DNA from 3 places in the Herbaspirillum sp. Her4 genome. Region 1 is predicted to be linked to each of the others. Evidence: predicted binding sites of a transcription regulator. Region 1 holds the regulator's gene; each other region holds the start of a gene.
The links. Region 1 encodes LexA, which represses DNA repair genes until DNA is damaged. Its sites were predicted from a motif close to ACTGTATNNNNATACAGT; they were not measured.
Positions count from the first base shown of each region.

Region 2: ACWFUC_RS14765 (PA0069 family radical SAM protein) is a predicted target of LexA. The motif match lies at 3,057-3,074, and genes of this name have one in related genera.
Region 3: recA (recombinase RecA) is a predicted target of LexA. The motif match lies at 1,281-1,298, and genes of this name have one in related genera.

Region 1 is NZ_CM176330.1:3,446,508-3,451,871, forward strand. It holds gene ACWFUC_RS15630 (tetratricopeptide repeat protein) at 1-1,722, opposite strand, end outside; gene lexA (transcriptional repressor LexA) at 1,925-2,581, opposite strand; gene rpsF (30S ribosomal protein S6) at 2,909-3,274, shown strand; gene priB (primosomal replication protein N) at 3,298-3,597, shown strand; gene rpsR (30S ribosomal protein S18) at 3,653-3,937, shown strand; gene rplI (50S ribosomal protein L9) at 3,964-4,416, shown strand; gene ACWFUC_RS15660 (replicative DNA helicase) at 4,621-5,364, shown strand, end outside.
Region 2 is NZ_CM176330.1:3,275,129-3,280,492, reverse strand. It holds gene ACWFUC_RS14775 (Smr/MutS family protein) at 1-386, shown strand, start outside; gene ACWFUC_RS14770 (leucine-rich repeat-containing protein kinase family protein) at 395-1,720, opposite strand; gene ACWFUC_RS14765 (PA0069 family radical SAM protein) at 1,779-3,041, opposite strand; gene ACWFUC_RS14760 (sigma-54-dependent Fis family transcriptional regulator) at 3,230-5,254, shown strand; gene ACWFUC_RS14755 (DUF779 domain-containing protein) at 5,235-5,364, opposite strand, start outside.
Region 3 is NZ_CM176330.1:1,867,678-1,873,041, forward strand. It holds gene ACWFUC_RS08535 (response regulator) at 1-996, opposite strand, end outside; gene recA (recombinase RecA) at 1,457-2,506, shown strand; gene recX (recombination regulator RecX) at 2,656-3,120, shown strand; gene sucC (ADP-forming succinate--CoA ligase subunit beta) at 3,643-4,803, shown strand; gene sucD (succinate--CoA ligase subunit alpha) at 4,904-5,364, shown strand, end outside.

The DNA.
Region 1 (5,364 bases):
ATCGGCGAAGTCCTGGCACTCATTGCCCAGGTCAAAGACGGGCCAATCGGTCGGCAATTCCTTCAGGCCGTCTGCCGGCTTGCCTTTTTGTAATGAATAAAACTCCATCCTGGGAATTTCAAACAACTGCTTGACTTTCTCCAGCGGAATCGAGCGATGGCGGTCATTGCCATGCTCCGGATTGCCGCCCCAGACGATGCCGACGCGCAGATTGTCCGCTGATCGTGTCAAGGTGGAAATCTTCTGCTTCCAGTGCGCCGCCAGCGACGCATCGGCAGACAGATAGCCTTCCGCATAGCGCGGGATATCCTCTACGCTATGGGTGCGCAGGGCATAGGGCAGGCTCATGAGCACATAGGCGCAGTCGCAGGGTGGCAGGGGATCGCTTTCGCGCACCAGTGTCACTGCCGGTGTGAAGGATTGGAACAGGCGGTACAGAGGATTCTTCACATGCAGCGCCACGCTGGCACCTTGCTCCATGAGCAAGCGGGCATAGCGCAGGAACTGGATGCTGTCGCCAAAGCCTTGCTCGTGCATCAGCAGGATGCGCTTGCCCGCCAGCGAGGACTTGCCATCCCATTTCGGAATGACCTCGAACAGCTTGTGGATCAGGCGGTAGACGTGGGCGCGTTCCTTGGTGGTGAGGCGGCTCTCGTGGCACTCCCAGCCTTCCTCGAACTGTCCGCGCAGCAACAGGGTCAGTGCCAGGTTGTGCTTGGCGGTCGGGTAATTCGGCCGCAGCGCCAATGCCGTGCGGAAATTGCCGAGCGCATCGTCATAATCGCCATGATCGTGCTGGATCGCGCCGATGTTGTTGTAGGTGAGGGCGTGCTTGGGGTCCAGCGCCAGGGCCTGCTTGAACATGCGCATGGCATCGTCGAAGCGGTCGCCCGTGTTGAAGTAGCTTGAACCGAGCTTGACGTAGCCATTCGGATCCTTGGGCGCGATCTCGATGACGCGCAGCAGGTGTTCGTGAGCTTCTTCGATTTTGTTGATTTTCAGATAACTATCGGCGATCTTGTTGTGGGCGTAGGTGTCCTGGGGATCGAGCAGGATGGCGGTCTTGTGGGACTCTACGGCCTCCTTGTACATCTCCATGGCATGAAAGGCTTCGCCCAGGGCGGTGTGGGAGGGAGCGAAATTGATCTGGTATTCGAGCGACTTCAGAATCGTGGCGACCGCCTCGTCAAAGCGCCGTGCGTCGATCAGGGCGCGGCCCAGGTGCGACAGCGGGCCCGGCGCATTCGGTTCGCGTCGGGCCGCATCCTCGAAATATTTGATCGAGGCTTCCGGATCATTCTTTTCGTGCAGGGCATTGGCCAGGCCGATGCGTGCCGCCCGGTTCTCCTTGTCGATGGCGATGGCGCGCTCGTAGATGGCGATGGACTCGTCGATGCGATCCTGACTCAGCACCGTGCCGGCCAGGTTGCTCAGGTATTCGGCGTTGTTCGGATCGGCCTCGATGGCCTTGCGCAGGTATTGCTCGGCTTGGGCGAACTGGCCTTCCTGCATGGCGATCAGTCCGCGCGCGTGGTTGGCAAACACCAGATTGGGGGCGCGGGCCAGTACGGCTGTACAGATCGTCTTGGCTTCCTCGGTCTTGCGATTGTCGAGCAGGTCCAGACATTTGCGAACGTCCAGCAGATCCTGCAGGTTGGACTTGGCGGCCGCCGGGGCCGGAATATGTTTGCCGTGCTTGTTGCTGCTCTTGCGCGTCGACATCGAAAAGGGTCCTCTTGGTTGGGCGCATCCATTGCGCCGGGCATAGCTGTCCATCAAGGATGATATGCGTAACCGGTCACAGGTGAAGAGCTAAATAGAAAGCAAAAAACCTCCGTTTTAAGCGGAGGTTCATGCATAAACAAGCGATCAGTCGCCGCTGGCAGCGTCTTTCCTGCGGTCGGGCCTGCGCGCCGGCCTGAATTCAGTTCCAGCTGCGCAGCAATCCCACGGCCAGTCCTTCGAGTGCGAACTGGTCGTCTTCCGGCTTGACGATGATGGGCTCGAATTCCGGATTCTCGGGGAAGAGGGTGATGACGCTGCCGCTCTTCTGGTAGCGCTTGACCGTGACCTCGTCAGCCAGGCGGGCCACCACGATCTGGCCATTGCGCGCCTGGTCGGCGCGCCGCACGGCCAGCAGGTCGCCGTCCAGGATGCCGGCGTCGCGCATGGACATGCCGCGCACCTTGAGCAGGTAGTCGGGCTTGGCCGGGAACATGGCCGGGTCGACCTGGTAAGTCTTTTCCACGTGTTCCTGGGCCAGGATGGGGGAGCCCGCTGCGACGCGCCCGATCAGCGGCAGGCTCAGCTGCATCAGGGCGGGATGGGGCAGGGCCATCTGGCGTGCAGTACTGATGCCTGTGGTACCTGATTCGCGCAGGCGGATGCCGCGCGAGGTGCCGGGGGAAATCTCGATGGCGCCCTTGCGGGCCAGGGCCTGCAGATGCTCTTCGGCGGCGTTGGCGGAACGGAAGCCCAACTCGGCAGCGATCTCTGCACGCGTGGGAGGGAAGCCGGTGTTCTCGATGGCGTTCTTGATCAGGTTCAGGATCTGTTCCTGGCGCGCAGTCAGTTTGAGCATGAGGGTGGCCTTTCTCGGAGGGAAGGCTGTCTGGATGAACAGTCTGTATTTTTATACAGGTGCAATCCTTGTGTCAACGGCAACATGCATATTCCGGGGCGGAAAAGGCAAGCTTTCTCATTTATATAGAGCGCGCTGCAACTGAAGAATCTGGTTTTGAGCCGCTGGCGGCGATGTGCAGGGCCCGCGTTGTGGCCCCGCGGCCGCAGTGGCGTGACGCTGGCATTGCTGTCAGGACGGAAACCTAGTATGATCTCGGGTTTTCCTCTTCCCACACCCGTCTTGACGCCGGGGTGGGCGTCTTCAATAAGTCCATAAGGAGTCTACATGCGTCATTATGAAATCGTATTTATCGTCCACCCGGACCAAAGCGAGCAAGTGCCGGCGATGATCGAGCGTTACAAGGGCATCGTCACCACCCGCGGCGGCAAGGTCCACCGTGTCGAAGATTGGGGCCGTCGCCAACTGGCTTACCAGATCCAGAAGCTGGCCAAGGCTCACTACGTCTGCCTGAACATCGAAGTCGACAGCGAAACGCTGGCTGAAATCGAAACCGGCTTCAAGTTCAACGACGCCGTCCTGCGCCACCTGACCGTCAAGATGAAGAAGGCCGAAACCGGTCCTTCGCCCATCCTGAAGGCAGTGCAGAAGGAAGACGCGGCCAAGAGCCGTACCGAAGCTCCGGCAGCTTAAGCGCTGCGACACCATAGCGGAGAGTGAACCAGCTTCAAGTCATCGCCAGCCTGGCCGAACGTGATGTATTGCGTTATACGCCGGCCGGTATCCCGATTGTCACTGCCAGGTTGCAGCATCAGTCGGAGCAGACGGAGGCTGGCATGAAGCGTCAGGTCGAATTCGAGATCGCGGCGCTGGCAGCGGGGGAAATCTCCGGTGCGCTCAACAGGGCGGCACTGGGTGAAGTCTTCCGGTTCACCGGCTTTTTGGCCCGCAGGAATCGCAACAGCAAGAGCGTCGTGTTTCATATCGTTGATTTTGGCCCGGTCGCGCCGGATTGAGCGGCGCAAGGTAGCCAAACAGACCTTACCCAATTTTTAGATACAGGAGCCAACCATGGCATTCGGTAAAAAGTTCGATAAAAGCAAGCTGAAAAACAAGCGCCAACAGCAAAACCCGCTGTTCAAGCGCAAGAAATTCTGCCGTTTCACCGCCGCTGGCGTTGAACAGGTCGATTACAAGGACGTGGACACCCTGAAGGACTTCGTCCAGGAAAACGGCAAGATCATGCCGGCACGCCTGACCGGTACCAAGGCCCACTACCAGCGTCAAGTTGACACCGCCATCAAGCGCGCGCGTTACCTGGCCCTGCTGCCGTACACCGATCTGCACAACGCCTAATCAGCGTCGAGAAATAGGAGAAAAACATGCAAGTCATTCTGTTGGAAAAAATCGTGAATCTCGGCGGTCTGGGTGATGTCGTGCGCGTCAAGGACGGTTTCGCACGCAACTTCCTGATCCCCCAACGCAAGGCCCGCCGTGCTACCGATGCAGCCATCGCTGAATTCGAAGCCAAGCGCGCTGATCTGGAAAAGGCTGCCGCCGAGAAGCTGGCCGCTGCCCAAGCCCAAGGCGAAAAGCTGGCCGGCGCTACCGTGGAAGTGTCGCAGAAGGCCGGCGTTGACGGCCGTCTGTTCGGTTCCGTGACCAACTTCGACATCGCTGAAGCCCTGGGCAAGAAGGGTTTTGCTGTCGAGAAGTCGCAAGTGCGCCTGCCCAACGGCCCGCTGAAGACCGTTGGCGAACACCCCGTGTCGGTGGCTCTGCACACCGACGTGGTGGTCGATGTCACCATCGCAGTCAAGGGCGAGCAAGCGTAATACGCCTGTTTGCTGCAATTCGTTTTGCAATAGAAAAGCCGGGTTCGCCTGGCTTTTTTATTGTCAGTTGTACCAAGACACGCCGCCACTGGCCATCGTCATGGCGCGGCTTGTCAATGGCTTCATATTGCATTCGTTCGCATGAAGCATCTGGTCGTGCAAAAACGTTCGGCCGGACCTACGGCTTCACATCAGCAGGTTATAATGCGCGCCATGAAAGAATCGTCCCGCGGCAATCCAGAATTTTTCCGTGGCCAGAGAGAGTCATCGGACCCCCAGCTCGATGCGCTCCGTGTGCCGCCCCACTCCATCGAGGCCGAGCAATCGGTGCTGGGCGGCCTGCTGCTGGACAACGCAGCCTGGGACCGTATCGCCGACTTCGTCAGCGCTGAAGACTTTTACCGCTACGATCACCGCATCATCTTCGAGCACATCGTCAAGCTCATCAACAGTACCAAGCCGGCCGACGTCATCACCGTCTACGAAGCCATGTCCACCAGTGGCAAGGCTGAAGAAGTGGGCGGGCTGGTTTATCTGAATGCACTGGCGCAAAACACGCCTTCTGCGGCCAACATACGCCGCTATGCCGAGATCGTCCGTGATCGCGGCATTCTGCGCAAGCTCATCACCGTGGCCGACGAGATTTCCGGCAATGCCTTCAATCCGCAGGGCAAGGATGTGAAGTCCATGCTGGACGAGGCCGAATCCAAGATCTTCGCCATCGCCGAAGAAGGGTCGCGCGGCTCTCAGGGCTTCATGGAAATCCAGCCGCTGCTCACGCAAGTGGTCGAGCGCATCGACGAACTTTACAATCGCGACAATACCAGCGACATCACCGGCGTTCCGACCGGGTTCATGGACCTGGACAAGATGACCTCCGGCCTGCAGCCGGGCGACCTGATCATCGTCGCCGGCCGTCCTTCCATGGGTAAGACCGCTTTCTCGATC
Region 2 (5,364 bases), 170 kb from region 1:
CCGACGAATTCACCGTCGACACGCTCATGGACAGCGACGAAAACCTCAGTTTCGCCCGCCCCGGCGTGGGCATGGATGTCTTGAGCAAGCTGCGGCGCGGCAACTGGGTGATCCAGGCCCAGCTGGACCTGCACGGCTATCGCCGCGACCAGGCGCGTGAGGCCTTGGGTGAATTCTTGCGCCAGTCACGCCGCCGCGGCCTGCGCTGCGTGCGGGTGATCCACGGCAAGGGACTCGGTTCGGTGAACAAGGAGCCCGTGCTCAAGCACAAGGTCCGCAACTGGCTGGCGCAGAAGGATGAAGTGATGGCCTTCTGCCAGGCGCGCGCAGCCGATGGCGGTGCGGGCGCGCTGGTGGTGCTGCTGCGTTCGAGCGAACGGGTCTGAACGCCGCTTCAGTCCGCAGTCAGATTGTTCAGCATGGCCACGATGGCCTCGAAATGCGGCCGGGCGGCAGCATCGGCGCTCAGGCAAGCCTGGCGCACCCCGGCCAGGGCCGCACGCTGCTTCTTGCCGGATTCATCTTCCGGCTGGGCATGCGCCAGCAACTCTTCCAGCAGACAGCCATAGGCCCGCACTTCCATGGCCTGCACGCCCCAGGCATGCGGCTGTTGGACATCGTAGAACCAGGCCGCGCCGAAATCGCCAAGCAGGGCTTCGCCATCCCGATGCAGGATGTTGTGACCGTAGAGGTCGCCATGCACGATGCCCTGCGCATGCAGGTGGGCGGCTGCCGAGGCGATATCGCGTGCGATGGCGATCACTTGACGCCAGGCGAGCATGAAGCCTTGCGCATACACATCGCGCGTACAGGATTGCAGGCTGGGCGGACCGGCCAGCACCTTGAAATCGGGATCGATCAGCGGCATCACCAGTCCTTGCACCGCTTGCGGATGACCTTGCAAGCGCCCCAGCACGGGAATGAGACCGCGATGGCTACCGGCCATGATGCAAGCCGCCATCTCGCGCTCGGGCAGGCCATCGCTGGTGACCGCGCCCTTGAAGAGTTTTACCGCCACTGGCTGCGACCTGTCTTCCACGGTCCAGCTGGCAGCGTGGATCACTCCTGAGGCGCCTTCCCCCAGCTTCTCGCCCAAGACCAGATCATCCCAATCGATGGCCGCGACTTGCGCATTGCGGTCCGCCGTTTCCTCCACTGCTTCACACCAGGGATTGCCCGCCATGGCCAGCCAGCTCAGGCGCGGCAGCGTCAGCAGCCAATGCGGAAACGCCTCCAGCGCATTGGCCGACAGGCGCAGCAGTTCCAGGTTGCGGCAGGCCGCCAGTTCCGGCGGCAGCGCGCGCAGGCGGTTGCCAGCCAGCATCAGCTTCTGCAGGCGCAGGCACTGCCCGATGCTCGATGGCAGCTGTTCGATGCAGTTGTCGGTCAGCACCAGCCAGCGCAGCGTGGGTGGCAGCGATTCGGCAGGAACGTGCTCGATCCGGTTGGCCTTGAAACCGATCATCTCCAGCGACGGGCAGAGTCCCAGTACGGCGGGCAATTCGGTGAAGGGATTGTCGGAACAGAAGACGATGCGCAGCCGGTGCAAACGCGGCAGGTCCTCGGGCAAGGCGGTCAGTTCGTTGCCGCTGAGGTCCAGAATCTCAAGGGTTTCAGCCAGGGTGAAGATTTCTGGCGGGAATTCGCGCAGGCCGCACGAGAGAGACAGGCGGGTAATGCCTTCCAGCGCGCCGCTGCGCAGTTGTTCCAGAGTGTGCATGCAGAGAAGTGAAGAAACGGACTAAAACGCGGATCTTACCAGCCACCGGCCGTCTGCCTCAGAACAAATCCAGCTGGGCATCGCCCGCCGGGCGCCCCTGCCCCGCCGGCACCACCATTGGCCGCTTGAAGCGGCTGGCATCCAGGGTGGCAAAAGCCCGATTGCGATGATCGATGCCCAGGCGCCGGCTGGCTTTCTCGAAGCGCTGATGCAGCAAATCGGCCCAGACCCCGGTGCCGCGCATGCGGGTGGCGAAATCGGCGTCGTAATCCTTGCCGCCACGCATGTCCTGGATGCGGTTCATCACCCGTGCCGCACGGTCGGGGAAATGCGCCTGCAGCCATTGGCGAAACAGCGGGCTGACTTCCCAGGGCAGCCGCAGCACGATGTAGCCCGCCTGGCGCGCCCCGGCCTCCACGGCCGCTTCCATGACGCGTTCCAGGTCCGGTTCGGTGACGAAGGGAATCACCGGCGCAATCGACACGCTCACCGGAATGCCCGCCTCGGCCAGCGTGCGGATCACCCGCAATCGCCGCGCCGGGCTGGCCGCGCGTGGTTCCAGCGTGCGCGCGATGGCCGCATCCAGCGTGGTGATCGTCACCGCAACGATGGCCTGCCCCTTGGCCGCCATCGGAGCCAGCAAGTCGATATCGCGCTCGACCAGCGAGGACTTGGTGATGAGCGCCACCGGATTCTCGCAATCGTGCAGGATCTGCAGGATGCGCCGGGTCAGCTGGCGTTCGCGCTCGATGGGCTGGTAGGCGTCGGTATTGATGCCCACCGTGATGGTGTCGGGTTCATAGGACGGCTTGGCGAGTTCGCGCAGCAGCACCTCGGGGGCATTGCGCTTGGCCACCAGCCGGCTTTCGAAATCCAGCCCCGGGGACAGGCCCAAATAGCTGTGAGAAGGCCGCGCGAAGCAGTAAATGCAGCCGTGCTCACAGCCCCGGTAGGGATTGAGCGAAAGCGAAAACGGCAAATCCGGCGAGCTGTTGCGGGTGATGATGGAGCGGGCGTCTTCCTCGGTGACGATGGTCTTCAGGCGGGGCGGCTCATCCTCCTCCGGGCTCTCAGCCGCCTGCGGCCGGGACTCGGCAAAACGGACGGACTGCCAGCCATCGTCGAACTCTTCCCGCGCCACCGATTCATAGCGGCCGCGCAGGTTGGTGACCGCACCCCGGCCCTTCTGGGCGGTCTGATCGCGATGGATGAAGGTTTCTGGCGTCAGGGTCGCATCGTCCTCGCCCGATGCGGTCGACCGGGTCGCCTGCTCTGGAAAAGGCCGGGCAATGCCCTGCGGAAATTTGGGGAAGGAAGCCACGGAAAGCTCATCAATACTGTATTTATATACAGTATTTTGCCTTCACTTCGGACGCGCTGCAAATGCTGTTTCAATTTGTCCTCCTGCCGCATTAATCGGTTATGCTTGTTCACCCTCAGCTTCCCATCAGCGAAGAAAGCGACCATATAGGGGGAACAAGGACCGCCAGAGGTCCCAAGGAGACAAGGATGCAATACCAGGCAAACCGGCCCGGTGCCGGTGCATTGCTGGGCGCTTCGCCCCTGGTGCAGGCCAGCGCCGATGGCGTGCCGGACCTGCGGGCCATCGAACGCTCGCACCAGCGCAGCTCGTCCTACGGCATCACGCGCGGCCAGCGGCCCGACCTGGATTCACTCTCGCGCGCCGACCTGGCCCAGACGCTGGAAGCCAACCAGGCCCTCTCCGGCCATGCCCGCCCGGTCATGGAAACCCTCTACGACCAGATCCGCAATACCCACAGCATGGTCATCCTCTCGGACGCCGAAGGCACCATCCTGCATACGCTGGGCGACAGCGATTTCCTGGCCAAAGCCGACCGCGTCGCTCTCGGGCCCGGTGGACGCTGGTCCGAACAATTGCGCGGTACCAATGCCATCGGCACGGCCCTTTACGAGCAGAAGCCCACTACCGTGCACGCCCAGCAGCATTACCTGGATGCCAACCGCTTCCTGACCTGTTCGGCCGCCCCCATCTTCGACCATCGCGGCCAAGTGCTGGGAGTGCTGGATGTCTCGGGCGAATGCGGCAGCTTCCACAAGCACACCATGGCGCTGGTCCGCATGTCGGCGCAGATGATTGAAAACCACCTGCTGGCCGGCAGCTTCCCCGATTGCATCACCCTGCACTTCCACAGCCGCGCCGAATTCGTGGGTACGCTGGTCGAAGGCATCGTCAGCTTCACGCCCGGCGGGCGTTTCCTGGCGGCCAATCGCAGTGCGCAGTTCCAGCTGGGGCTGACACTCTCGGCACTGCAGTCGCATACCTTTGCGTCGCTCTTCGGGGTGCCGCTGTCGCTGCTGTTCGAACACCATCGCAAGGCCGCGTCGGGCTTGCTGGAGCTGTGCCTGCACAACGGCATCCGCATCCATGGCCGCGCCGAACTGCGGCTGCGCGACCAGCATTTCCAGAATGCGCGGGAAGCCGTGATCGAGGCACCGGAAATACTTCCCGCCAGCCCATCTGCTCGCCCGGCCCCACCTGTGCGCCCCCATCCGGGCCAGCCGCGCGGCGGACTGCAAGCCCTCGATACCGGGGACGCCCGCATGAGCGCCATCATCGCCAAGTTGCGCAAGGTGATCGACCGCGACATCCCGGTCCTCATCACCGGCGAAACCGGCACCGGCAAGGAGTGGCTGGCCCAGGCCATCCACCGCGAAAGCGCGCGCTTCCACACCACGCAAACCCGGGGCGGCGCCGCGCCCTTCGTGGCCGTGAATTGCTCGGCCATTCCCGAGAACCTGATCGAGGCCGAACTCTTCGGTTATGAAGACGGCGCCTTCACCGGCGCCCGCCGCAAAGGCGCACCGGGCAAGATCGCGCAAGCCCAGGGCGGCACTCTCTTCCTCGATGAAATCGGCGACATGCCGCTGGCCCTGCAGGGCCGCCTGCTGCGCGTGCTGCAGGAACGCGCTGTGACGCCGCTGGGCAGCCAGCGCGTGATTCCGGTGGACTTCGCTCTGGTATGCGCCACCAACCAGCCCTTGCGCGAGATGGCGGCGCGCCATGCCTTCCGTGAAGACCTGTACTACCGCATCAATGGCTTGCAGGTAAAACTGCCCGCCTTGCGCGAGCGCAGCGACCTGGGCGCCCTGATCGACCGCATCCTGGAACAGGAAGGCGGCCGCCACGCGCCGTGCTTCGATGCCCAGGCCCTGGCATTGCTGCAATCCAGCCGCTGGCCGGGCAATCTGCGGCAACTGTCCAACCTGATCCGCACCGCCCTGGCCATGGCCGATGGCGAGGCCTGGATAGGGGTGGAACACCTGCCAGATGACTTTCTGGACGAGGCAGCGCCGCTGCAGGCGGCTTGCGGCATGCCTGCCCCGGCAGCGCATGAAGAAACGGACGAAAAGCCGCTGTCCATGCACGACAGCGAATGGGCCGCCATCGAGCGCGCCCTGCGCACCCATGACGGCAACGTCAGCGCTGCCGCCAAGGCGCTGGGGGTGTCGCGCAATACGCTCTATCGCCGCTTCAAGTCACGCGGGCACTGAGCGGGGCAAGCGCGTCATATTCCTCATCGGAAAACAGCCGCGAGCGCGTCAGGAAGCGCTTGCCGCTGCCGTTCTCCAGCGAGAACATGCCGCCGTTGCCGCTGACCACG
Region 3 (5,364 bases), 1.6 Mb from region 1:
TTCCAGCAAACGCAGCGCGGCATCCGGATCGCCGCTGTCGATGTGCACCTGGGCCAGCGAGAGCAGGTCGGTCGGTTGCGCGGTGAGCGAACCCTTGGTGTGCTTCAGCACCTTGTCATAAGCCTCGCGCGCCTGGTCGAGATGGCCGCTGCGGTAGGCCACGTCGCCCACCAGGCGGCTGCGGCGCGCCGAGGGGATGATCTCGGAAGACTTGGTCAGCGCCTCCAGCGCGCCTTCCTGGTTGCCCTGGGCCTCGTCGATCTGCGCCATCAGGTCGTAGGCGGCGATGAACTGCTTGTTCTGCGCCAGTACGTCTTGCACGATCACGCGCGCATCATCCATCTGGCCGGCCACGATGTTGCAGCGGGCCAGGCCGATCTTGGCCCACACCAGGTCGTCGCGCATGGCCAGGGCCTGCTTGTAGACCTCGCGCGCTTCGTCGATGCGGCGCTGTTCGATCAGCAGCGTGCCCTTGGTCTTCATGATCTCGACGATCCACTTGGGCGCCGACTTGAGCACGTTGTCGCATTCGATGATGGCGCCGGTGATGTCCTTGCGCTTCATCTTCTCGGTCACCGGCAGCATGGCGTGCTGCTTTTCCAGCAGGCGGTCCACGCGCTCGGCGATGCGGCTGGCCGTGAGCGGCTTCAACATGTAGGCGTCGGGCTGGAACTCGGCGGCGCTGGCCACCAGGTTGTAGCCGCTCTCGGCCGTCACCATGATGAACATGCAGGTCGGCGACAGCATGTTCTGGGTGCGGAAGAACTCCAGCAGCTGCTGCCCGTTGCTTTCCTTGTTGAGGTTGTAGTCGCAGATGATCAGGTCATAGGTGCCGGACTGCACGAAGCGGATGGCTTCATCGGGCGTGGCAGCCTGGTCGACCTTGGTCACGCCGAGCTGCCCGAGGTGCATGCGAATGTTCTGGCGCATCGTCGGCATGTCGTCGATGACCAGGCAGCGCAGGGCGCTGATGTGGCTGAAGGGCACTAAACTCATGAGAACGGTCTGTAAAGCGATCTGTAAGGCGATCTGTTCGGGATTGCGGAATGCCGTGGGCTGAATAATTGCCGCAGCGCAATATCGTGCAAGATGACGACTATTGTTACCAATTAAGCCATTGCTGACGAATTATTCCCCCCAACTCACGAGTGTGCCGTTTTTTTTCCTTCCATGCATCATTCCTCTGCGATTTATGAAGTTTTTGGAAGGTCTGCCTCTCGTATAATTGTGGTTTTCGTCCACGGATGGAATTTGGGCCGACAAAAACGCTTGCACTAAGCACTGTTTTTTTATACAGTATCGCTCTATCGGGGCGGTCATCCACTGCCCCCCGGGCAGCACCCGCGGCCTGCCAGCGATGGCCAGCCACCGCGAGCAAGATCCAAGCAACATTCAAGCAACATCAGCAAGACTCCCCCTGACACCCGTCTTCACGACATTTTGCCGAGAGAGATTTATGGACGACAAAAAAGCTGCGAACAACTCTGAAAAGAGCAAGGCGCTGGCCGCCGCGTTGGCACAGATTGAAAAGCAGTTTGGCAAGGGCTCGGTGATGCGCATGGAAGATGGCGTCATCGCTGAGGAAATCCAGTCCGTGTCCACCGGCTCCCTGGGCCTGGACATCGCGCTGGGCATCGGCGGCCTGCCGCGCGGCCGCGTGATCGAAATCTACGGTCCCGAATCCTCGGGCAAGACCACCCTGACCCTGCAATCGATTGCCGAAATGCAGAAGCTGGGCGGCACCTGCGCCTTCATCGACGCCGAGCACGCGCTGGATGTCACCTACGCGCAAAAGCTGGGCGTGAACCTGAACGACCTGCTGATCTCGCAGCCCGACACCGGCGAACAAGCCCTGGAAATCTGCGACGCCCTGGTGCGCTCCGGTGCGGTGGACCTGATCGTGGTCGACTCCGTGGCCGCGCTGACCCCCAAGGCTGAAATCGAAGGCGACATGGGCGATTCCCTGCCGGGCCTGCAAGCCCGCCTGATGTCGCAGGCGCTGCGCAAGCTCACCGGCAGCATCAACCGCACCAACACCACCGTGATCTTCATCAACCAGATCCGCATGAAGATCGGTGTCATGTTCGGCAACCCGGAAACCACCACCGGCGGTAACGCGCTGAAGTTCTACGCTTCCGTGCGCCTGGACATCCGCCGCACCGGTTCGATCAAGTCGGGTGATGAAGTCATCGGCAGCGAAACCAAGGTCAAGGTCGTCAAGAACAAGGTTGCGCCCCCGTTCCGCGAAGCCCACTTCGACATCCTGTATGGCGAAGGCACTTCCCGCGAAGGCGAGATCCTGGACCTGGGTTCGGAACACAAGGTGGTCGAGAAGTCCGGTGCCTGGTACAGCTACAACGGCGAGCGCATCGGCCAGGGCAAGGACAATGCCCGTAACTACCTGAAGGAACATCCGGAACTGGCTCGCGAGATCGAGAACAAGGTCCGTGTCGCCCTGGGCGTGCCGGAACTGGCCGGTGGCGAAGCGGAAGCCAAGGCTTCCTGAATCCGCGCTTAAAGGATTCAAGCGCCATCGCGGCGACAGGGTTTGCCTGAGCCCTGGGTGTCGTGATGGTGGCTTGTTTATCTCGCTGGTGCCGTGCTGTGTTGGCGGTCTCAGGGGGAGGCAATACCGCAGTACAGCAAGTTCGCAACATGCCAAGACCGCCGATCAGCCTGAAAGCAAGGGCGCTCAAATATCTCTCTTCACGTGAGCATAGTCGCCAGGAACTTGCGCGTAAGCTTGCCCCTTACGCGCAAGAGGGCGATGACATCGAAGAGCTCCTGCAATGGCTGGAGCAGTCCCGTTTTCTTTCCCAGGAACGTTTTTCCGAATCGCTCGTGCATCGCCGCTCGGCGCGCTACGGCAATCAGCGCATCATCTCCGAACTTCACGGCCATGGCATTGAAGGTGAAGCCATCGCCGAACTGAAGGCCGATCTGGCCGCCGGGGAGGGCGAGCGTGCCGCGCAGGTGCTGCGCCGCAAGTACGCCGCACCGCCCGAGGATGCCGAGACCCGCGCCAAACAGATGCGCTTCCTCCAGCAGCGCGGTTTTTCCCATCGCAGCATCCGCGAAGCCTTCCAGACCGCTTGGGCCGACGACGAAGAATCCGCCTGAACCCAAGCTGCATCCAGCAGGGCCGGCCCGGCCAAGCACATTTTTCCCGCGTTTTCCTCGAAATCTCCCACCGGCGTGCGGCTTTGTCCTGCCCGATGGTAATTCCTGCGCATTGCGCCCGGTGTTAGCGCTACCGGCCAACAGGCCGTTTGTCGTGTGCTAGAATTCGGAAGTTTTTGCTGCGGCGCGCAAGCCTGAGGAGATACCGCGTGTTGCCGGTTTGTTAAAACGGCGCAACGGTGCAAGGCCCACGTCAGGAGCAGGAATGGATAATGCGAACGCTTCGGCGCAAGCTGGTGCGTTTCGACTATCAGACCAACTAAAGCAGACGGCATGCATATGCCCAATTCGACGAATTCACTCGCAACCCGCGCAGCTCACGCCTGCGCCCGACTCCATCCGGCAACGGATGCGACCCCCGCCTGCGGGTTGCAGTCTGCTTTCTGGTCGGCCGGCTCAATGCCGGCTTCCGAATTTCAATCCGGCAAGTTTCATTCATTCAGTGTCTAAAGGGAAGCTCCCATGAAAATCCATGAGTATCAGGGTAAAGAAATCCTGCGCCAGTTCGGCGTAACCGTGCCGCGCGGCATTCCTTGCATGTCGGTCGACGAAGTCGAAGCGGCTGCCCAGAAGCTCGGCGGCCCGGTGTGGGTCGTCAAGGCCCAGATCCATGCAGGCGGCCGCGGCAAGGGCGGTGGCGTGAAGGTGGCCAAGTCCATCGAGCAGGTCAAGGAGTACGCCAACCAGATCATGGGCATGCAGCTGATCACCCACCAGACCGGCGCTGAAGGCCAGAAGGTGCGTCGCCTGCTGATCGAAGAAGGCGCGGACATCAAGAAGGAACTGTACGTTTCCCTGGTCACCGACCGCGTCTCGCAGAAGGTCGTCCTGATGGCCTCCAGCGAAGGCGGCATGGACATCGAAGAAGTTGCCCACAGCAACCCGGAAAAGATCCACAACGTCATCATCGACCCGATCGATGGCCTGACCGACGCCCAAGCCGACGACGTGGCTGCCAAGATCGGCGTGCCTGCCGCATCGATCCCGGCTGCTCGCCAGAACCTGCAAGGCCTGTACAAGGCTTACTGGGAAACCGACGCATCCCTGGCTGAAATCAACCCCCTGATCCTGACCGGCGACGGCAAGGTCATCGCCCTGGACGCCAAGTTCAACTTCGACTCCAACGCCCTGTTCCGTCACCCGGAAATCGTCGCCTACCGCGACCTGGACGAAGAAGATCCGGCTGAAGTCGAAGCCTCCAAGTTCGACCTGGCCTACATCTCCCTGGACGGCAACATCGGCTGCCTGGTCAACGGTGCCGGCCTGGCCATGGCCACCATGGACACCATCAAGCTGTTCGGCGGCGAGCCGGCCAACTTCCTGGACGTGGGCGGCGGCGCCACCACCGAGAAGGTCACCGAAGCCTTCAAGATCATGCTGAAGAACCCCGAACTGAAGGCCATCCTGGTCAACATCTTCGGCGGCATCATGCGCTGTGACGTGATCGCCGAAGGCGTGATCGCGGCTTCCAAGGCCGTCTCGCTGAAGGTGCCCCTGGTGGTCCGCATGAAGGGCACCAACGAAGACCTGGGCAAGAAGCTGTTGGCCGATTCCGGTCTGCCGATCATCTCGGCCGATTCCATGGAAGAAGCCGCCCAAAAGGTCGTGGCAGCTGCCAAGTAAGTAACCCAACACGCAAGCCTGCGCGGCGCGAGCCGCCGGCTGCAAGCGATTGCAGCCCAGGCGCCGCCCGCGGCGCAGGCATCACAGTCAAGGAAGAGAAATGTCGATCCTCATCAACAAAGACACCAAGGTCATCACCCAAGGTATCACCGGCAAGACCGGCCAGTTCCACACCCGCATGTGCCGCGACTACGCGAATGGCAAGAATGCCTTCGTCGCAGGCGTGAACCCGAAGAAGGCCGGTGAAGACTTCGAAGGCATCCCCATCTATGCCAACGTCACCGAAGCCAAGAACGCCACCGGCGCCACCGTCTCCGTGATCTACGTGCCGCCCGCCGGCGCTGCTGCTGCCATCTGGGAAGCCGTCGAAGCCGAGCTGGACCTGGCCATCTGCATCACCGAAGGCATCCCCGTGCGTGACATGCTGGCCCTGAAGGACCGCATGGCCAAGGCCGGTTCCAAGACCCTGCTGCTGGGCCCGAACTGCCCCGGCCTGATCACCCCGGACGAAATCAAGATCGGCATCATGCCCGGCCACATCCACAAGAAGGGCCGCATCGG